Regions from separate parts of the Rossellomorea sp. LjRoot5 genome, predicted to be linked through region 1. Evidence: riboswitches for the same ligand, from Rfam matches in the RefSeq annotation. Region 1 holds a riboswitch; the other holds the start of a gene.

Region 1 (11,743 bases):
TATTGACGACGGCGTTGATCAATGCACCACCTCCACGGGGAATCAGCACATCAATATGTTCTTTCATTGTAAATAATTCACTTGTTGCCTCGCGATCTGTAGTGTTGATGAATTGTACGGCATCCTTTGGGATATCTGTTTGTTCCAATGCCTCATGCATAACGTCCACAATGGCTTTATTAGACGTTATGGCATTCGATCCACCTTTCAGGATGATGGCATTACCTGATTTCAATGCAAGACCTGTAGCGTCCACCGTCACGTTCGGCCGCGCCTCATAAATCATTCCGATGACACCGAGCGGAACGGTCATTTTTTGAACTTGCAGCTGATTTTCCAAGTTCCAATCTGAAACCACTTTACCAGTCGGGTCTTCCAGGTCAGCCACTTGGCGAAGACCGCTTGCAAAGTCTTCAACCCGTTCTTTAGAGAGAGATAAACGATCCATAAAGGCCGCTTCAAATCCTTTCTCCCTGCCTCTCTCAAGATCTTTTTCGTTCTGTTTTAGAATGGATCCGTAGTTTGCTTCTAAATGGTCGGCAAGGATATGAAGGGCTTTATTTTTTTGTTCCGTTGTCAGCATGCTTAGCGTCTTAGAAGCTTTTTTAGCCAATACAGCCTGTTTTTTCACATCGGTTTTTTCTACAGTTAAAGTCATCAAATACCTCCTGATTATTTTAAAAAGCTATATACTTAAATGAATCAATTTTATAATTATTATATTTGTAATCAATTAAACCCCTACTGGAATGGGAAATTCCACATGGCATACGAGCTGATCAATTTCTACTGCGATCTCATCGGCTTTTATGTCTGTAGGATTCTTCAGTTGGCCGGAACGATAGTTGACCATTCCAAGACCGACTTCTTCGTTGCGGTTATCCAGGATGCGTACGACTGCACCCTTATCAAAACGGCCTTTCACAGTATAAATATCATCGATGGTTAAGCTTTCTTTCTGTTCCAAGATACGGTCTTTCGCATCTGCATCGATAGTGATTTCACCTTCTGGACCCGAATTGAACGCAATCCATTGCTTTTTGGAATCAAGATTGACCGAATCTTCCGTCGATTCAAAATAGGTTCCTTTCGCCGTATGCTGAACAGCATCATAAATGATGTTAGTATGTCCGGATTTACCAAGGAACGCAGGTATGCCTGATGCCATTGTAATCTTAAATGCATCGATCTTTGATCTCATGCCGCCAGTACCGACTGAGCTTCCCGGCTCTCCTGCCATGTCTTCAATATCTTCCGTGATTTCAGTCACACTCTCCAGCAGTTCAGCTTCTGGATTTTTACGTGGATCCGAATCATATAGCCCATCAATATCTGATAGAATGATGAGTTGATCAGCATCAACTAGTGCAGCGACTTTGGCGGATAGTGTGTCATTATCTCCGAATTTCAAACGGTCAATCGTTACAGTATCATTTTCATTCACAATCGGGATAATCCCTCTTTCGAGTAGGACATTAATCGTGTTTCTTGCATTGTTATATCGATCTTCATCAGAAAAATCACTACGAGTGATCAGAATTTGAGAAGCCACATATCCATTTGAAATTAACAGATCAGAATACGCTTCAATTAATAGCCCTTGGCCAATAGCTGCTGCGGCCTGCTTCTCAGGCAACGAACTTGGACGTGTCAAGCAACCCAATTTCCGATAACCTGCTGCAACTGCTCCTGACGAAACAAGCAAGACTTCATGACCGTCATCCTTTAAGCGGACAACCTCATCCACAAGTCGCTCAAGCTTCCTGCGGCTCATTTCTCCATGTAAGCTTGTCAATGAACTACTTCCAATCTTAATCACGATACGTTTCTTATTTTGGGACATTCAATCACTCCTAGTAATAAGGTCCGTCCCTTGCCCCTCTTTCTATATGCAGGGACAGACCTGTATTTCGAGTATGGTTGGTAAATAATATATATGAGGTGTTTGTTATAAGTTGGGTTATTAGCTTGTGACTAATTCTTTAGACTGTAAGGATGAGCTGATTTCTTTCGAGCGTTTTTCTGCTCCCTTAACAGCTTCTGAGATGGCTTTACCTCCACCGAACTGAGCTAATGCATCAAGTCCTGCAGCCGTAGTACCGTTTGGGGATGTTACATTTTCTCTTAGTTGAGTTGGTGATTCTTCTCGCTCCAACATCATTTTGGCTGCTCCAAAAATGGTTTGAGCTCCGATTTTACGAGCCAATTTCGGGTCTAATCCTGCTTCAGCACCCGTCTTTTCGATATGTTCCATTAAATAGTAGAAGTAAGCTGGACCGCTTCCGGCAATTCCGGTGAAGATGTCCATCTGGCTCTCCTCGATGACGAATACTTCTCCGATGCTTGATAATAATTCTTCTGCGTTCTCCATATCTTCTCTTGAAGTGAATCTTCCGGCACTGATTGCCGTTGCAGATTCCTTCAGCATACTTGATGTATTTGGCATGACACGGATGACAGGCTGACCTGCAGGTAACTGTACTTCCATATGGGAAGTCGTGATCCCTGCCAGTACCGACATGATCACCGTATCATTTCTGACCAGGTGATTGATGGAATCTAATGCTTTATCGATATCCTTTGGCTTCATTGCAAGAATGAGGATATCTATTTCGTTAAAGGGCAGATCGTCTTTCGTTATTGCAGTGATATCATATTTAGCTTTCATTTCTTGAAGTCTTCCGTAATTGCTTCTATTGGAAACAATGATTTGATCAGCTGGAATCTTTCCACTCTGTACTGTTCCTGAAATCATTGCTTCAGCCATATTACCTGCACCCAGAAATGCTATCGTTTTATTATTTAACAATCATATCCACTCCCGTTCCTTATTTTATGGTAAGTTCTTCTCAAAACACTTTTTTTCGTTTTCAATCGAACATTTAATGTAAATTTTAAGAAAAAATTTTTAAGATCATGGTTGTTTCATGTCGCCAAAAACCTTGTTTGGCGGGTGTTTTGTTCACAACGTTTATAATCGTAACATGCTGATGAATGATATCAAGAGCATTAAAGGAAGTAGTAAGGAATTAGCCGAAATAGCTAGTGGAAGCGTTATCATTACCATTTATTTTATTCAGATTCCTTCTGAAGGCTCTAGATTGGCTGAGAGAGCGTATAATCAGAATTTATACTTTTAGGGTTTGATTGGTAATGGATTGATTTTTCACCTTGATCCCTGTTAGCGCAGTTCCAGAGTCCGTTCCATCAAGTCCACTCTAAAGCAAAAAAATCCCGTTAAGCCTTTGAATGCTTAACGGGATTTTCAGATTTATTCGTTTGTTGTATCGTCTGAGCTTTTTCCACTCAGGAAGTCTTTTAAAGCTTGAATATTTTCTTCAAAGTCAATTTCGAGAACGGAGCCCACTCCACTGTAACTTCCATTTGTATATGAACCTTCTACTGGCAAGGTTAGCTTGTCCATATCACTACTGTTAGTAAGGAGGATATCTTTCGCGATTGAGATTTGATCCAGTTTACTCATATTCGTCTGAATATATGGCTGAATGGATCCTGCCATTTTCGGAAGCTTTGTTACGCCTCCGATGGATAAGGCTTCATCTTTAAGGGCAGCAATCACTTTTTGCTGTCTTTCAACCCTTCCGAAGTCACCATTTCCATCATGACGGAATCTGGCATAGCCGAGTAATTCTTTTCCGTTCAGGTTTTGGACACCCGGTTCGAGGGAAACACCGATGTTTTCTGACATGGCTTTTTCAACATCCATTTCAATTCCTTTTGGTGCAAGGATGTCGACTGACTGTTCAAAACCTTTAAAATCGACAATCATATAGTACTGAATATCCAAATCAAAGTTCTGTTTAATCGTCTTGCGCAGCAATTCAGGACCACCTAAATAAAATGCCGTATTCAGTTTATAATTTTTATAACCTGGTATTTCTACATAAATATCTCTCATAAAAGATACGAGTTTGGTTTCATTTGTTTTTGGATCAATCTGTGCGAGCATCATGGTGTCTGTCCTTGATTTCTCCTCGCCCCTGCTATCGACTCCCAATAACAAAACGTTAACTTTCCCATTTTCATCTTTTACTCCGTTGAATTTATAATCTTTCTGCATCTGGTCTTCACCAGCCATTTTATAACCACTGTAAAATTGAAAAGCAGCGTAACCGATCAAACTGAAAATAAGGATTAATAATACCAAAATCACTTTTCTTCCACGTTTTTTCTTTTTGGTCTTTCGATCTAGTCGTGACTCCATTTCTTCACCTACTTTTATGACATTCATGATGAACCGATGATAATATGAAATAGTACTCTATACAATTGAAATTGACAATCACTGAATACTGGATAAACTAACACTTTTCTCCATACCGGTCCACCCCGAGAATATAGTTTACCATAAATATCTTTAAAAGTATTTAGTTGTTCTCTTCATTAATAAACAATTGCATACTTTCTATAATCCCCTCTAATTACAAGAAGAAAAAGAGAGTATTCGAACTACTTTTCGATGTTTTTCTTAACTTTACCGGTAGAAAATACGTTGGCACTGCGTAAGTATTCTACGTCTTTCACGTTACTGCGATGATTGATCACGCGTGCCAAGGCAAAAAAGTAGTCTGATAGTCGGTTGATATATTGTAACGTAACCACAGAAAAGTCTCCGTCTGTCTTCGAAAGGGATACGATACACCTCTCTGCCCTCCTTGCAACGGTACGGGCAATATGAATACTTGCAGAAGCCTTCGTACCACCCGGGAGTATGAACTTTTCAAGAGGTGGAGCTTCTTTGATCATATCGTCTATCTTTTCTTCCAAAGCATGTACGGAATCAATTTGAAGCTTGTTTCTTCTCTTTTTTGATACATTGGATAAATCTCCACCGCAGTCAAAGAGTTCGTTCTGGATAGTAACTAAATCCATCACTATATCGTCAAAACGCTCATGATCCAATTCAGAAATTGCCTGACCAACGAAGCAATTTACTTCATCCAGTGTCCCGTATGCTTCGACCCGGATATGATCCTTATCGACCCTTCCCCCGATTAAACTTGTCTGACCTTTGTCCCCGGTTCTTGTATAAAGTTGCATCAAAACTTCTCTCCCCTTCTGTTAATTATGTAGCCATGCTTTTTGCACACTTTTTAATGACCTTCCCCGTTTTTACCCATATAACGTTGGATGGCTTTTTTAGTTACTTCATAAACTCCTCTGCCAATCAACTTTCCTATTGGAGTAATCGGTCCTGCAAAAGGTTCAAGCTCCCCTTTTTGACTGGAAGCAATCAGAATGCTGTCTGTAGGTGTTCCGGTTGCTACATTTCCTTTCCTTTTGTCCCTTATATCCATATCATTCAGTGCTTTCACCTTTGCCTCCGTGGATGTGACGAGGGCTTCGATATATGCTTCATCTGATAAATTCCCATTAATGAAGACCCAGGTATTGATCGTACCCGTTTTAGACTCAATATCATATTGAAAACTCGCTGATACATCCATGGCATTTCCAACACCTGCGGTCACGACGACGAAAATCGATTTCCCCTTCATTTCAAACCGCTCGCAAGTCATGTTAGTTAAATTCAGAGCCGTCATCATACCGACAGATAAAGACGGATCCAGTTCTTTCGTTACGAGATACTCATTCATATCTTGTTTGTAATCCCGGCAGTCATAATCAACGGGTACCCGACGGTTCATAAAATGAGCGTACCAACCGATTCCTGCTCCAATAATACCCGAAGACATACATTTCAACGGAAATGGTGCCGAGAAAAGGATGTATTCTTCTGTCAATGTCAAATACCTTTCATCCAAAATCAGGTTCTCAGTGAGGGGGCCTTCGGGTACGATCACCATCTGTGGTTTGGCCACCAATGGATGAGCGTGTTTCTGAACCTTCGTATGATATACTTCTTCGATATGTTCTTCTTTCAGCACTTCCTCAGGGTGGTGAAGAAGTTTCATTTTGCCCTGGTCCAATAGCAGTAAACGATCACAGTATAGGCTCGCTAAATTCAAATCGTGAAAAATGGCCACCACCGTTAGTTTTTCCTGATCTGTTTGAGTTTTAATCAAATCCAATAGGGACTTCTGATAGGAAAGATCAAGATGATTAGTAGGCTCATCCAGTAGTAAGATTTGAGGTTCCTGGGCAAGAGCCTGGGCGAGGAACACCCGTTGTCGCTCGCCACCTGACAATTCATGAAGATAGCGGTTCTGAAACGTAGAAATCCCTGTCTGCTCCATCACTTTGTCGACCATTTCAACATCCCGGTCAGTCGTAGCCTTAAAGAAACCTTTCTGATGAGCATATCTCCCAAGCATCACCGTTTCCCTTACTTCATATGAAAATGTTTCAGTCGATATCTGTGGTAATACCGCTACATGCGTAGCCAATTCTCTCGAAGAAAAGTGATGAAGTGGTTTTTCCTTCAATGTGATTGCTCCATCCATCAAAGGAAGAACACCCGTCATCGCTTTCAGTAAGGTCGTCTTCCCACTCCCATTCGGACCAAGTATTCCAAAGAACTCTCCTTTTTCTATATGAAAATTTATGTCTTCCACGATCTTATGACCGTCGTACCCAACTGAAACCCCGTTTACATCGATCATGATGAAAGACCCCTTTTCTTTAAAAGAATATAAGCAAACATCGGTGCGCCGACCAAGGCGGTAATCACTCCAATCGGAAGTTCGGTCGGAGCGATGATCGTTCTGGAAAGCAGGTCTGCGAGAACGAGGAACCCTCCACCCACAAGGATTGATAGGGGAAGTAAATGCAAATGATCATGTCCTACTATTCTTCGCAGAAAATGAGGAATCACAAGTCCAACAAATCCGATCGTTCCCGATACGGCGACTGCTGCCCCCGTCAGGATGCTTCCGGCAATCAAAATGATCAGCTTCCTTTTTTGAACCGAGATACCGATATGACGGGCCTGTTCTTCCCCGAAGCTCATCCCGTTCAATTCCTTGCCGTTTAGAATGAGTAACCCCACTCCAATGAGAAAAAAAGGCAAGATGATCGCAACATAATCCCATCCTCTCATGGATACACTTCCAAGAAGCCAGCCGATGATCTGCCTTAGTTCTTCACCTGTGAGTGCGATCATCAATGAAATCACCGAGCCAAGAAACGAGCTGAAGATGATTCCTGTCAATATAATGGTTTCGACCTTCATGGTCTTTTCAACCTTTTGGGCGAACCATAAAACGAGAAATACGGTGATGATTGAACAAACAATACTGAAAAAGGGAAGCGTAAACTTCCCGATGAACGGAATACTCCAATGGAAAAACAATGTGATAACTGCCCCTACCGAAGCTCCTGAAGACACACCCAGTGTATATGGATCAGCCAGAGGATTACGTAATAGCCCTTGAAAAGACGCCCCTGCAATGGCTAAGGAGCTTCCGACCAATAGAGCCAACAATACTCTCGGGAGTCGGATGGTATATACGATGTTCACAAACATGGGATCGACCGTATCAGGTAATTGAAAACCGAAACACTTCGAACCTACGATGTATACAATATCCATCGGTGGAATCGATATCGTACCGATCGAAATGCCTGCAAGCATCGCTGTGAGTATGAATAGCCCTGCCAATCCGTATGTAATCCCTATTTTATTCTGCAAATACCTCTGGATAGATCGATTTTGCAATTTCCTCTACTCCTTCAACCAATCTTGGACCGGTCCGGGTGACTAAATCTGAATGGACATCGTGAACATCTCCATTCTTAACTGCCGTCACATCTTCCCATCCTTCTCTTCCCATTATCTGTTCTTTCGGATTTTCACTGTAATAACCATATGTAGTGATGATTACGTCAGGGTTTGACGAAATGACAGCTTCCTGGTTCACCTGTACCCAACCTTCTTGATCGCTCATCACGTTTTCCGCATTGACCATTGAAAGCATTTGATCTATGAACGTATTCTTACCTGTTGAATAAATGTCAGGTGAAGGTGAAACTTCCACATAGACCTTCTTCTTTTCGGATACTTCACTTGCTTTTTCCTGAATGGAATCCAAATCTGACTTCATTTCAGAAACAACGGAATCCGCCTGATTTTCCTTACCGACAAGTGTCCCGATATCCTGAATTGTATTATATACTTCTTCAAAACTTTTAGCGTCTTGGACGATGAATACATTCACTCCGGCATCTTTCAACTGATTCAAACCTTCCTCTGCTGATTTTGCAGTAGATTCGTGGGCAAGAACCAGGTCTGGATCTAAGCTGACGATTTTCTCTACGTTAAACTCAATTCCACCGATTTTTTCTTTATCGGCGGCTTCTTTCGGAAAGTTATCAAAATCTGTGACACCGACAATTTCCTTATTTAGCCCAAGCTCGAATAAAATCTCAGTATTACTCGGAATTAATGAAACGATATGTTTAGGTTGTTCTTCCAGCGTGACTTTATTATTAAGCGCGTCATCCAACGATAAAGGATACCCGGATTCATCCTGAGTAACTTCTGCTGTTTCTTTTTTCTTCGTTTGATCGCCGTCATTCGTTCCGCATGCTGTCAAGAATCCGATGGCTACTAACAATGCAAGAAAGGCCTTTAATGTGTGTTTCATTTCCTTATTCCCCCTGTTTCTCAACATATTGACAGACAAAAAAACATCTCCAGTGGACTAGAGATGTTGTGTAAGATGCATAAAAAGGTTTTCATTACATGAAACATGCATATTACACCTTTCTATCCGCGTAGATTTGGTGCGATTAAAATCAGGCAGGTCTCCTGGCTCATGGTCATAGTTTGCTGACACCTTCCCGTACATGTCTGCACAGTGGTATAATTTCAGCTCACTCCCATTTACAGTGGCGGGACCGCGTTGGATTTACACCAACTTCCCTATTAAGAAGCTAAGAAGAGTTCATATCTACCGCTTCACCTGATCTCGTAACTTATTTAATTGTTCCGTTCAAAAGAATTATACACAAATTCCCTTGGTTAGGAAATGTATTTTCATGAAATTGTTGAAAATTGTAGAATTGGCTGTTCGTAATAATAGTAGCATCTCCTTTAGACAAGCTATTTTGATTGTTCCTTTGATGCTTTCGTGGTAGAATCTGTTCAAGCTATCGCTTTACTGCTTTACATATGGTACAGGAGGTTTATTAAATGAATGATAGAGAAGTCGCTACCTTTGCAGGAGGGTGTTTTTGGTGCATGGTAAAGCCGTTCGATGAGCAGCCAGGGATCATTGATGTCGTATCGGGATATTCGGGCGGTCATCTAAAAGACCCTTCGTATGAGGATATTAAAGCCGGTGACAGCGGGCATTATGAAGTGGTTCAGATCACCTTTGATCCCGCTCTGTTTCCTTACGAAAGGCTATTGGAGCTATACTGGCCCCAGATCGACCCGACTGATGATGGTGGTCAATTCCATGATCGCGGCGAACAGTACCGAACAGCTATCTTCTATCACAATGAACACCAGAAACAATTAGCTGCGGGGTCCAAAAACACGATAGAAGAAAGCGGACGATTCAAAAAGCCAATCGTCACCAAAATCCTTCCTGCCACAACCTTTTATCCGGCAGAAGACTACCATCAAAAATTCTATAAAACGAATCCAGAGGAATACAATCAAGATCGCGCAAAGTCTGGGCGCGATGAATTCATAGATGGAAATTGGAAAAACAATTAATAGCATGAAAAACTCCTTTTGCCAAACTAATGGCTATAGAAAGGAGTTTTTTTATTTAGAACCGCTCATACATTTTTATGAATAGGCACATTTTAAAAATAAGAACCGAGGAAGTCCTCCACAATGTTAAGCCGTAAATCCCTTGATTTGCTCGGTTCCCCCCTTATTCCTGCACTTCTTCCATAAATAAGAACGGCTCGTTTGTATCGAACTCCCCTGAAATTTTCCGGATGGGAATATCACTTCCCCTGATCCAATCTTGAAAGTCCACCACCACTCCATTGGAACTTTCTCCAAATCCGATTAAGCATCGCAGTGATTCACATTGAAAGACACATGTATGAATCGTTCCTGCCCAAGCATCATACGCTTTCTTGAAAATCGGGCTGTCTCCTCGGTTAAACAGGTTGAATGCCTCCTTCATAGTTAATGCCTTTTCCTGCACGGTCCGTAATATATCCAGCCTCTTTTGAGAGTCCTTTAAATAATGTCTGTTATCCTTTTTCATATGATTCATCTGAAAATGGTTGGTACAACTTAAGGTTGAATGGTGATACACCCCTATACCTCTCGGAGAAGCTTCTACCACGGCAGCTTTGCCACTTTGGTCGTATAGAGAATAGTTAAAACTGTGTCTGTGTGGGAGCCTGCGCAATACTTCGATGGCTTCGTCTGTATTTTTACATGTGTCCAGAAGGATGCGGGCGATCGTTGTACAAATGAACCCTTCTCCCGGCTTTATTCGATTCACGAAATGAAAACCGACTGCCAATCCTTTTTCGTTCAACCCGTCTATTCGTCCGATTCCCCTTCCTGAAAATCCGATAGATGCATATCCACCCGCAGGCTTCACAAGTAAAAGCCTGCCTTCATACGTTTTCGGGTGATAATCATAATTCCTCACATAAATTCCATCCTTCGCCAAAGACGAACAACCTGAATTCACCCACTCCTGTTGAAAGCCCGAATATTCATGTATGGTATCAGCCAATGACCACTGTAAACCATAGGATAGTCCATTTAATTCATCCCATAATCCGGGTGCGAAATGTCGGAGTAGTCTCTCTGCTTCATCCATCTTTACATTATAATCTCTCAATGACTTCTTTCGTCTCTTTTGATGGTGGGAATAGAGTGGCGACTGACGGAGTTCCTTACCGAATTGAACACCAATCTCATAATAGGTCCCTCTGGACTGCAATACGTCTATAACAACCTCTTTCATTGACCCACGCCCCTTTCTGCGAATAAAGGATAATATCGAATAAAAACTTCTTCTTTTTCTCCTGCTTATGCTACACTTGATTCATAAAATACGAGGAGGAAATATCATGCAAAAAACATTCAAAACACTTTCACTATTTCAAGAAGGAGTGAACGTTCTGGATTAACGAAACGACGCTCCTTCTTCCGGGAAATATAAAAACACAGGAAGCAGGAGACAAATTATGACGAAACAAACACTTGCAGCCCATAACATTCGGGTGTTATTTTGGATTTCTTTTTTTGGCACAATCAGTTTTCTTCAACCCGTACTAACGTTATTCTATTTCGAAAGAGGGTTAACCTCTTCTGATATTTTAATTGTGCTCATGTTCTGGAGCGGTGCCGTATTACTCGGGGAGGTACCGACTGGAATATTTGCAGATCGGTTTGGTGCCAAATATTCTTTTCTATTCGGTTCTTTACTTAAGTTCCTTAGTATCACACTGCTTTTATTCGCCTATGAACCTTGGATGTTCTTCTTATACAGCTTCATCAATGGATTCAGCGTAACCTTTTTTTCCGGAGCCGATGAGGCATTAATCTATGATTCCCTCAAAGAGTCAAATGAAGAAAATCGAATGGATCATGCCATGGGAAAGATTCAATCAGCCTCGTTTATCAGTATGCTGATTGCCGTCCTTTTCGGTTCCTATTTGGCGAGGGATCTGGCGGAGAGTCAATTCACTCTGCTCATCTTACTGGGTTTAGTCTTTCACTTAATAGAACTATTCTTAATCCTTTCAGTCAAGCAGCCGTCTGTTGATTCATTTCAGAAAGAAAACCCTTTTTCCCAAATAAAGAGTGGTATCAGGGTGATACGCCAGGCACCCC
Region 2 (11,743 bases), 850 kb from region 1:
TCACCTCAACTCAAATTCTAAAGTGTTTTAATATTACCATAATTCCCTGGCTACAGAATCCTTTTTTCAACTTTGGTACTCTGTTAAAAATCTTTCGAAAAAAATGAAGGAAGGAATTCCCCGTTTCTTTCCAGAAATATATATCAAGGAGAATGAATTGATTGCATCTCTGAATTCACGCACAAGAAAGGGAGAAACTTTATGGTTAACAAGAACGATTCCATGGGGAATGAAGAAGTATATACGGACTTTATCAACAAGATGACGTATGGTGAATATCTGGGGCTTGATACGTTACTAAGCAGTCAAAAGCGTTTATCCGGTCACCACGATGAAATGCTGTTCATCATCATCCATCAAGTCAGTGAGCTATGGATGAAATTGATCCTGCATGAAACCCGGGCAAGCATTGCGTCCATTCAAAAAGGCGAACTGTCACCTGCATTTAAAATGCTTGCCAGGGTTTCTAAGATACAATCCCAGATCATTCATGCATGGGACGTGTTATCGACCCTCACTCCATCAGAGTATGTCCAATTCAGGGACAGCCTTGGTCAAGCCTCCGGGTTCCAATCGTACCAATACAGAATGATTGAATTTTCCCTTGGGTATAAAACAAGGCATGTTCTTGAAATCTACAAAAAAGATCCCGAGTTATTAGCCCAGCTTACCGCTGCCTATGAGGCCCCTTCCCTTTATGATGTTTCCATCCTTGCTTTGGCGGGTGCAGGGTTGCCTATTCATGAAGATGTGAAGAATCGTGATTATACAAAGCCTTACAGTGAAGACCAGTCGGTACTCGAAGCCTGGACGACCGTCTATAAAAATCCTGATCAATATTGGGACCTTTATGAGTTAGCAGAAAAATTAATTGACATTGAGGATTGGCTCCAGCAATGGCGGTTCCGCCATATGAAAACAGTAGAAAGAATTATCGGCCACAAAATGGGTACCGGTGGCTCCAGCGGTGTAGGGTATTTAAAAAAAGTGCTTGACCACCGCTTTTTCCCTGAGCTTTGGAACGTGCGCACGACCCTTTGATTCAGCTTTTACACATACTCTTTTAAACGTTTATAGAATAAATGTACTATTCACACATTCTTTCAGCCTATTCTTATATACAGGTCATCCTCAGGGTTGCCATAGATAAAATTATCTGATAATATGTAATAGAATTATTTTTGTTCGGAATGGAAGGATGGACAAAGTTTTTAAAGCTTTTCGCCTTGAAGTTACATGAGCAAGAATAGTAATACATTGTGTGGAGAGCACACGAGGAGGTAACATTATGTTAGAAGGTACAGTTAAATGGTTTAACGCAGAAAAAGGTTTCGGATTCATCGAGCGCGAAGGTGGAGACGACGTGTTCGTACACTTCTCAGCTATTCAAGGCGAAGGATTCAAAACTTTAGAAGAAGGTCAAAAAGTTTCTTTTGAAATCGTTCAAGGAAACCGTGGCGACCAAGCAGCTAACGTTACTAAAGCATAATTTATGCATACCGGAAGACTCTACTCTGTAGAGTCTTTTTTTTTGCCATCCATTCACAAAGTGTATACAATATTCTTAACTTGTTTTCTGGGAGGATACTATGTATGGCAAAACACTCGTTTCATATTTCGACTGAATGGCCGGGTCTCAGGAATGATACAGGTACTTTGAGCTCGGAAAATTTTCATACGAAAATTTCAATCCCACCTGAAATGGATGGGCCCGGGATCGGGACAAACCCTGATGAAATGCTCCTTGGAGCTGCAGCTACATGCTATATCATCACTCTTGCTGCTATGCTGGAAAGAAGCCATATAGAGAAAAAAGATTTATCGATGACTTCTGAAGGAATTGTAGAAGTAGATAAAGGAGTCATCACGTACAAAGAAATCATTCATCGGCCAATCCTGTCACTGGGATCTGTTGCTAGTGAGAAAGAGATTGCACTTTCAAAGAAATTAATGCTGAAAGCTGAACAGTCATGCATGATCACCCGTGCCCTTAAGGGGAATGTAACGGTGAGGGTAGATCCAGAAATACATATGTAGAAAAAAAGGGCTTCCGATTGGATGCCCTTCTTTGTTTGCTCACGATTCTGCGTGAACAAGCTTCACGAGCATGTGAGAAAACATATGCTGTTCGTCTTTATTTCCAGCTTTCCATAATTCATATAACAACTTCTCTTCCCTGTTTTTCGGTTCTTCATGAGCTGCAAGATAGTCCCCTACCTTCTGTGCTGCCTTTGCCTGCTGCTCTTCATTCATCCCTAACTTATCTGCTAAGGAAACCTTGTTACCTAAGTATTCTTTGAAATGATCAAAGTTTGAAAGAATGTCCTCTTTTTTGTCCTGAGACATACGATCCAATGTACTGTCTACCTTCGACTCCATCTTTTCCTCTGTAGAATGATTTGCCATATAGCCAACCTCTCCTCTCACTAATCTACTATGTATATTCCCAGCAAAGGTATTACTAAACATTTATTTTCTTTTATTTGGAAAAACGCACTCGACTCTCTATGTATTGTTTATTCACTTCACTTAACGTGTAAACAATAGAGAGGAAATAAGGTTAATGAATTTTAAGGAGGATGAATGAGTATGAGTTCTAAGAAGGTTGCGATTATTACGGGAGCGAGCAGTGGGATCGGTCAGGCTACGGCAAAGGAATTAGCGTCAAAGGATATGACTGTCATGCTTGCAGCGAGACGGGAAGAACGCTTAAAGGAATTAAAAAATGAAATAGAGGAAATGGGCGGAACGGCATTTTACCACGTTACCGACGTGACGAACGTCGAAGAAATGGAACAACTTGCGAAGAAAACGGTAGAAGAAGCCGGCCGGATTGATGTATTGATCAATAATGCAGGTCTCATGCCCCTTTCACTTATAAATAAACGCAAAATCAAAGAATGGGATCAGATGGTTGACGTCAACATTAAAGGGGTACTCTATGGGATATCCGCTGTTCTTCCTTATATGGAAGATCAGAAGTCAGGACATATCATTAACATTTCATCCGTGGCCGGACATAAAGTGATGCCGGGCAGTTCAGTCTACAGTGGAACCAAATACGCCGTCAGGGCAATCACAGAAGGCTTGAGACAGGAAATGAATGCATCGCATAACATTCGTACGACCATCATCTGTCCTGGTGCAGTGGCAACAGAACTGACTGATACCATTACAGACGAAGATATCCTGGCCGCATTCAAGGAACGTGATATGAAACCCCTTGACAGTGAAAATATTGCTAAAGCGATTTCTTATGCAGTTATGCAGCCTGATCATGTAGATGTAAATGAAATTATTGTAAGGCCAACCCAGCAGGATATGTAAACAACAAGGAGGAAAAGGTTTATGAATACACAATTTGACAAACTCTTCATCAATGGTGAATGGCTTGATGGAAGCAGTGAAAATACAATACCGAATCATAATCCTTTTGACCATACTGAAATCGGATCCATTAAAGCTGCCAGTAAAGAAGATCTTGATAGAGCATATCAATCTGCACAGGAAGCACAAAAGTCCTGGGCAAATGAGCTGCCTCAAACAAAGAGGAGCATTATGGAAAAAGCGGTCTCTGTTGTTGAAGAAAATAAGGATCTAATCATAGAATGGCTCATCAAGGAGTCCGGAAGTACGTACATGAAAGCTGCAGGAGAAGTGACTGTCTCCATTAATAGCATGAAAGAAGCTGCTACGTATCCGTATAGAATGGAAGGGAAAATCCTGCCTTCCCAGGTTCCCGGCAAGGAAAACAGGGTATACAGAGCACCCCTTGGAGTCGTAGGCGTCATAAGCCCATGGAATTTCCCCTTCCATTTAGCTGTCCGCTCCATCGCCACTGCCCTGGCTACCGGAAACGGGGTTGTGGTCAAGCCTGCTACACATACCCCTGTCACTGGCGGGTTATTATTTGCAAGTATATTTGAAGCAGCCGGACTTCCGAAAGGGCTCCTTAATGTAGTGGTAGGGAAAGGTTCGGAAATCGGGGATGACATCGTGACTCATCCCATCCCCCGCTTGATTTCCTTTACAGGATCTACTGAAGTGGGACGCCGTATCGGGGAACTTGCAGGGAAAAACCTCAAGAAAACGGCTTTGGAGCTCGGTGGCAATAATGTCTTTATCGTACTTGATGATGCAGACCTCGATCAGGCTGTTGAATCTGCCCTTTTCGGTAAATTTTATCACCAGGGTCAAATATGCATGAGCATCAACCGGATCATGGTTCAACGAGGGATATATGATAAGTTCGTGGATGCCTTCGTTTCCAGGGTGAAAGAATTACAGGTTGGAGATCCCTCGGACAAAAAGACACATATCGGTCCATTGATCGATCAAAATCAAGTAGACCGGATATTGAAAGACATTGAAAGCAGCAAGGAACTGGGCGCTGAAGTGGTCCTTGGAGGAAATGCAGAAAAGAACTTATTATATCCAACGGTTTTGACCCATGTGACAAATTCAATGCCGATTGCAAAGAATGAAATTTTTGGACCTGTGGCAGCCATCATTCCTTTCGAATCCGAAGAAGAAGTTGTAGGGCTAGCTAATGAACACCCATACGGCTTAAGCGGCGCAGTCCATTCTACATCCATCGAAAGAGCGACGAATGTGGCTCATCAAGTGGAAACCGGGATGATTCATATCAATGACGAACCAGTTAATGACGAACCCCATATGCCATTTGGTGGAGAAAAAGATTCAGGGTTGGGACGGTTTAATGGAGAATGGGCCCTAGAAGAATTCACGACTGTGAAATGGGTGGCCGTTCAACATAAGAGAAGGGATTATGGTCCTTTCATTGAAAAAAGATAACAAAAAGCGAGTCATGCCGACTCGCTTTTTTTTATGTCCCCATTACAGCTCATCAAATCCATTTGCATCCGATGTTTTAGTATACTGCCTTGATCTTTGTTCAAAGAAATCGGTCTTTCCCCTATCGACTTCCTGATACGCTATGATCCATTTAAGCGGATTCGTTTTGTAGCCGTCGAATGGTTCGTCAAAACCTAATTGCTTCGCTCTTTTATTGGCCATGAATTTTATATAGTCCTCCAAATCACTCATTAAAAGCCCTTCCATATTGGATCCAATGATTTCCCTCCCCCATTCTATTTCGAGGTAGGCTGCCTGTTGGAATGATTCCATCCCGAAAGTACGCAGCTCTTCCGTCTGATAAGAGGGATTTTCATTCAACACTTCTTTAAATATTTTTTCGAACAAGCCGACATGGAGCTGTTCGTCACGATTGATATAATTGATCATCGTGCTGGTTGCGACCATCTTTTGGTTTCTTGCTAAATGATAGAAAAAAGCAAAACCTGAATAGAAGAACAATCCTTCCAGGACGACATCATAAATGATTGACTTTAATAGATTCTGAACAGTCGGTGATTCCACAAACCCTTTATAGCCATTTGTGATAAATTCATTCCTCTTCAACAGAATGGGATCGTTTTTCCAAAAGTCAAACACTTCATTTTGCTCACTTTTTGACACGATGCTGGATAACACATAGCTGTAGGAATGGTTATGCACGACTTCTTGCTGAGCCAGGATGATCATGAGCGCGTTTAAACTCGAATCCGTCAGATAATCTGCCACTTTTCCCGCATAATCGGTTTGAACGCTATCAAGCAGAGCCAGGAGCCCAATGATTTTTAAAAAGGATTCCTGCTCGTTCTTTGATAAAGTCGGGAACTGCTTGATATCTTTAGCCATATTGATTTCAAAAGGGGTCCAGAAATTCCCGAGCATTCTTTTATATTTTGGGTAGGCCCAGGGAAAGCGGACGTCATCCCAGTTTAATATATTGGAGCTTTCCCCGTTTACGATACCCGTTGATTTATTTGGGGCCTGTGAATCAATCAAGACCCGTTGTGTCAATTCTTCCATCTTACCTCTTCCTCCCCTGCTAGCTATGACAACTTTCACATTCTTCAAAATTGGATACGGACGTAGACCTTACATAGTAAGTGGTTTTCAATCCCGACTTCCATGCATCCAGATGAAGATCTAATAATTCTTTAGCCTTGATGTCATTACGTACATACAGATTAAATGAAATCCCTTGATCGATATGCCTCTGTCTCTTTTCGTTCTGTTCCACACTCCAATGTTGATCCACATGATAAGCGGTCTTGTAATACCAGGTCGTTTCCGGGGACAGATCGGGAGCAGTCACAGGAATCTTGTAATCTTTCTTTTCTTCAGAATACTCTAGCCTGAATATCGGATCGATGCTGGCAGAGGAACCTGCAATCATCGAGGTTGAGGAATTGGGTGCAACCGCCATTAAATATCCATTGCGTATCCCTTTGGCTATAATCCCATCCCTCAATTCAATCCATTTCTCACTTGAATATTTCCGTTTAATAAAATATTCTCCCGTGGACCAGTCCGAGTCGTCGAAATAAGGATAGCTCCCCTTTTCTTTTGCCAGGTCATGACTTGCTTTTATCGTGTAATAAGCTATCTTTTCATAAAGGGAATCACAATACTCAACCGCTTGCCTGCTTTCCCACTTCAATCCCTTCAAGGCAAGGAGATGATGCCATCCGAATGTTCCCAATCCGATTCCCCTGTACTGTTGATTGGTGATTCGGGCCTGCAGGACGGGAAGATCGTTTAAGTCAATCACATTATCCAGTAATCTTACGCCTATTGCCACCACTCTCTCAAGCTCATCATCCATTATGGTCTTGGCTAAAGAAATGGATGCAAGATTGCAAACGACATAATCTCCCGGAGACTTATACGTGACGATTTTTCCATCTTGTATCACTTCTTCCTCCATCACAGTCGCACTCATATTCTGAGCGATTTCCGTACATAAGTTACTGCAATAGATCATCCCTTTATGGGGATTGGCATTCATACGGTTAACGGTATCACGGTAAAACATATACGGAGTCCCCGTTTCGAGCTGAGAAATCATGATCCGCTTGAAGATTTCAATGGCAGGCATCTCTTCCCGTGAAAGGGTTGGGTTGGCGACACATTCCCAATACTTCTCCCGAAAAGAACCAGCCCCTGCTGTTTCGTCGTAGTAGTCTTCCAGGGAAAAGCCCATGACTACCTTCACTTCATGAGGGTCGAATAAATACCAATCCTCTCTCTTCTCCACCTGTTCCATAAACACATCCGGTAAGGAAACTCCCGTGAAAAGATCATGGGTCCTTTGCCTTTCGTCTCCATTGTTCAACCGGGTATCCAGAAAAGGAAAAATGTCTTTATGCCATACATCCAAATAAACGGCGATCGCACCTTGACGCTGACCCAGTTGATCGACGGATACCGCCGTATTATTCAGTTGTTTCATCCAGGGTATAACCCCCGAGCTCACTCCTTTAAAGCCTTTTATATCACTTCCTCTGCTACGCACCTTCCCCAAATAAATTCCAAGGCCCCCTCCATTCTTGCTAAGAGTGGAAACGTCAGTATTACTGTCATAAATGCTTCTTAAGTCATCTTCCACTGTATCAATGAAACAGCTGGATAGCTGGCCATGACTTTTTCCTGCATTCGCAAACGTAGGGGTTGCCACGGTCATATACAGATTTGATAGTGCCCAATACGCTTCTTCAATCAACGAGATTCTTTTTTCTTTTTCCTCATTCATGTATAAGGTCATACTAATGACCATAAATCGCTCTTGGGGCAGCTCCAGCACTCTTCCATTATGGGACTTTGTCAAATACCTCTCGGAAAGTGTAACGATCCCTATGTAAGTAAAGAGATAATCCCTGTTGAAGTCCAGTATGGAACCTAAGTAATCCACTTCTTCCTTACTATATGAATCCAGTAGTGCCGGGGAATATAACTGGTCCGCAGTTAAATCTTTCATCACTTGATAAAATGAGCCGGGTAGATTATCTTCTGATTTCCCCCTCGATAAGGAAACTTTTTGATATAAACCCTTGATGTACAAGGATGCAGCCACATAGGTCCAATCCGGTTCAAGTGCCGTGATACGTTCGATCGCTGTCAGGATCATGAAATGATGGAGCTGTTCTTTGGTCCGTTCCTCCTGCTGATTTGTATACTTCGTCATTTTCTCATGGAATTCTGTGAAATCCAGGTTGGGAAACTGTTTGCTAAGGCTATGAAGGATCCCTTCCACTTCTTTTTGCTTTACCATTGTGAATGTCATGATACATTCCTCCCGTTTCTTAGAGTGGGAAGGAGTCAAAAAAAGCCCATCCTTCAAGAAGGAGGGGCTTTAAAAAATACGGAGATATAAATAGACTTCAGCCTATTGCAATCCTCGCTTTATCCTCCCAATTCCCGAAGAAGATAACACGTGTTAAATAAGGCAGGTCTCCTGACTCGCGCTTCACCCTACTCTAAGGCCTTCCCATCGATACGACAGTGGCAGTTCCTTATTTCGTCAGCACATACAGTTGCGGGGACAGCTCCGGATTCTCACCAGATTCCCTTTTAAGTCTCATCAGACACCTTATTTACAGGTTATAATCAATATATAGTTATTAAAAAATAAATAGACACCAAATGTTGTGTCCTTAACTATCATATATGATTCAAAATGGATTTTCAAGTAAATCTATTAATTTTTATTTTCTCAAAATGCCCCCTGGAATATGCTTATAATTATTATTTTCCCTGAAAAGGAAAGAAGATGATGGAATAGTGCCTCCAAACGGACAGTGGTCCGTCCACATTTACTTATATGTGGGTTGAGGTAAGTGGATTCCTTCTCTATAATTCAAATAGAAGGTTGTTTGACAGTATTCTTTGGTCCCCAATATTCTTGATAGGTTGTTTAAATGGAGAAACACTCGATTTAAACAACCTCTTTTTTTGAACGTATGAATGTAATATTCCTCCTGCTTTATCATTTTAAGAGGAATTATACTCCCTATATATTTCAGTGTACTGAAGGAGGAACTGCGTTTCATCCGTATTTCATCCAGATTACAATCAATACTTTTTGACCTAAATACTTTCTTTTTACGCATTTTTCATTTACAATGCCCATTAAGTGATTTTTTTTATAAATCACACCTTAGTTCTGAGAGGAGTCTATTATGAAGAAACTATTAACGACTTTACTAGTGGGATTATTAACAATTGGACTAGCCGCTTGCGGTTCGAATGAGGAGAGCCAAAAAGCTGACGATAAACCAAAAACAGAAGCTTCTGACAAAAAGGCTCAAGAAGATCAAGCGAAAAAGATGGAAGAAATGCAAAAGAAAATGGATAAACAAAAGGTGGAAAAAGATAAGATCGTCGCCATTGTCAACGACGAAAAAATCAAAGGTGAAGATTTCAACAATGTGTTGGCTCAATCTCAGATGCAGTATCAACAAATGGGACAGGACCCGACAAATAAGGATGCTGCCAAAAAAATCAAAGATCAAACCATCGATAGCATAGTCGGTCAAACCCTTCTTATGCAACAGGCCGAGGAAAAAGGCTATAAAGCGACGGATGATGAAATCAATAAGCAGCTCGAAGAAGTGAAAAAGCAATACAAAGATGAAAAGCAATTCGAAGAAGCCATGAAGAAAGCCGGATTTACCATGGATGAGCTGAAAACTCAAATTGCTGAGAATATCAAGTACACAAACTACGTTGAAAAAGAAATCAAAGTCGACGAAGTGACAGAAGATGAAATGAAGAAGTTTTATGATCAATATGCCAGTCAACAAGGACAGGATCAAGCAAAGGATGCACCGAAGTTCGAAGATGTAAAACCACAGATCAAGACACAGTTGGAGCAGCAGAAGAAACAAGAAAAGCTTGTTCAACATGTTGAAGATTTAAAGAAAAATGCTAAAATTGATGTGAAAATCTAACACATGTCTGAAAGCCGCCTTCTTATGGCGGCTTTTTCTTTTTTTCTATCTTCCACAGGAGGTTTTTCTCCCTGTCCCGGGGGTATGGTATAAGAACCGATATTTAAAGGAGGATGAACATCATGACCAAAAGAACAAATCAAAATCCGGAAAACGCCGAGCAGGATCAGGAAAGTATCCTTGATCAGCATGAAAGCGAACAAAATGTTGATCCCATCCCTATCGATGAACTAAAAAAAGACCAGCGCGATGAAAAGAAAAAACACGATACTAAAGACGATTAAAAAACGGCCCTGTGAATTTCCACAGGGCCGCTCTTATTATTTTGATAACCAATCTGTATGGAAAGTACCTTCTTTGTCAATGCGCTGATACGTATGGGCTCCGAAATAGTCCCGTTGTGCCTGTAGGAGATTCGCAGGCAGTGATTCAGAACGATAGCTGTCATAATATGCTAACGCACTGGCGAGACCCGGTACAGGAATACCCAGCTTGATGGCTGTTGCCACTACTTCCCTTGCTTCATCCTGATAATTTTCTACAATCTCCTTAAAATATGGATCAAGGAGCAGATTCGTCAATCCCGGATCACGATCATAGGCATTCTTGATTTCTCCAAGGAATCCGGCACGAATGATGCACCCACCTCTGAAGATCATGGAAATCTCACCCGGTTTAAGATCCCAACCGTATTCATCCGACGCCGATTGAAGCTGCGCGAATCCTTGTGCATAAGAACAAATCTTACTCAAGTATAAGGCCTTGCGGATCATTTCGATGAACTCCTGTTTATTACCTGTAAACTCTTTATTTTTAGGTCCTCTCAGAATCTTGCTCGCCTTCACACGTTCTTCCTTCATAGCTGAAATGAAACGGGCAAAAACAGATTCAGTGATGATGGATAATGGTACTCCTAATTCAAGGGAACTGATGCTCGTCCATTTTCCTGTCCCTTTTTGACCGGCAGTATCCAAGATGACATCTACAAGGGGCTTGCCTGTTTCTTCATCCACCTTCGTAAAGATATCGGCTGTAATTTCAATCAGATAGCTGTCAAGCTCCCCTGCGTTCCATTCTTTGAAAATTTCATGAAGTTCCGTTGCACTTAACCCAAGCACATTCTTCATTAGATAATACGCTTCACAAATGAGCTGCATATCACTGTATTCTATTCCGTTATGAACCATTTTCACGTAATGGCCGGATCCGTCCGGGCCGATATATGTACTGCATGCATCCCCTTTTACCTTGGCAGCGATGGCTGTCAGGAAAGGTTCGACTAAATCATACGCTTCTTTCTGGCCGCTTGGCATAATCGCAGGGCCGTATAATGCACCCTCTTCTCCACCGGAAACTCCTGCTCCAATGAAGTTGATTCCCTTCTCATCCAGTGCCTTATTGCGGCGGATGGTATCTTCAAAGTACGTGTTCCCACCGTCGATGAGGATATCTCCTTTATCCAGATGAGGAAGCAATGAATCAATCGCTTTATCCGTAATATTCCCGGCAGGTACCATGATGAGAATTTTACGCGGCACTTCCAACGATTGAACAAATTCACTTACATCATGTGTTCCAACCAAATTCTTTCCTTGATGCTCGTCCAGTACTTCTTTTACCTTTTCATCAGACACATCATATATAGAAACTGAATAGCCTCTGCTTTCAAAGTTTAAGGCGAGGCTCTTTCCCATCACTCCGACGCCGACGACTCCTATTTGTTGTTTTGTCATTACGATCATTCCTTTCAAGTACGAGTAAATAGATCTCTTCACCGTTATTATTATAATACGAAATAAATTTCCGTGGTGGATTTTTATGAAATAATATTTTTTTATTTTGCGAAATAGGTTAAAATTATTTTCACAGATGTCTTACAGGAGGTATTCTACCACTATGGATGAACAGGCTCAACATTGTTTTCC

What was found. A riboswitch is a leader RNA that binds a small molecule or an ion and turns the genes downstream of it on or off. The one in region 1 is predicted to bind cobalamin.
Region 2: linked by a shared signal. The riboswitch ahead of ACSQ2E_RS15035 (ribonucleoside-diphosphate reductase subunit alpha) and the one ahead of ACSQ2E_RS10805 (ABC transporter substrate-binding protein) in region 1 are both predicted to bind cobalamin.

What each region holds. Positions count from the first base shown of each region.
Region 1 covers NZ_CAXUQN020000001.1:2,094,992-2,106,734, reverse strand. Annotated here, with positions in the region: gene ACSQ2E_RS10840 (glutamate-5-semialdehyde dehydrogenase) at 1-658, opposite strand, end outside; gene proB (glutamate 5-kinase) at 734-1,843, opposite strand; gene proC (pyrroline-5-carboxylate reductase) at 1,964-2,809, opposite strand; gene ACSQ2E_RS10825 (LCP family protein) at 3,272-4,225, opposite strand; gene ACSQ2E_RS10820 (cob(I)yrinic acid a,c-diamide adenosyltransferase) at 4,471-5,061, opposite strand; gene ACSQ2E_RS10815 (adenosylcobinamide amidohydrolase) at 5,115-6,584, opposite strand; gene ACSQ2E_RS10810 (FecCD family ABC transporter permease) at 6,581-7,639, opposite strand; gene ACSQ2E_RS10805 (ABC transporter substrate-binding protein) at 7,602-8,567, opposite strand; cobalamin riboswitch at 8,705-8,904, opposite strand; gene msrA (peptide-methionine (S)-S-oxide reductase MsrA) at 9,116-9,646, shown strand; gene ACSQ2E_RS10795 (C45 family autoproteolytic acyltransferase/hydolase) at 9,810-10,871, opposite strand; gene ACSQ2E_RS10790 (MFS transporter) at 11,095-11,743, shown strand, end outside.
Region 2 covers NZ_CAXUQN020000001.1:2,940,073-2,951,815, forward strand. Annotated here, with positions in the region: gene kynA (tryptophan 2,3-dioxygenase) at 202-1,041, shown strand; gene ACSQ2E_RS15005 (cold-shock protein) at 1,289-1,489, shown strand; gene ACSQ2E_RS15010 (SACOL1771 family peroxiredoxin) at 1,594-2,037, shown strand; gene ACSQ2E_RS15015 (DUF3243 domain-containing protein) at 2,077-2,406, opposite strand; gene ACSQ2E_RS15020 (SDR family oxidoreductase) at 2,590-3,327, shown strand; gene ACSQ2E_RS15025 (aldehyde dehydrogenase family protein) at 3,349-4,815, shown strand; gene ACSQ2E_RS15030 (ribonucleotide-diphosphate reductase subunit beta) at 4,858-5,895, opposite strand; gene ACSQ2E_RS15035 (ribonucleoside-diphosphate reductase subunit alpha) at 5,915-8,152, opposite strand; cobalamin riboswitch at 8,297-8,476, opposite strand; gene ACSQ2E_RS15040 (SurA N-terminal domain-containing protein) at 9,048-9,818, shown strand; gene ACSQ2E_RS15045 (hypothetical protein) at 9,941-10,102, shown strand; gene gndA (NADP-dependent phosphogluconate dehydrogenase) at 10,139-11,551, opposite strand; gene ACSQ2E_RS15055 (MurR/RpiR family transcriptional regulator) at 11,715-11,743, shown strand, end outside.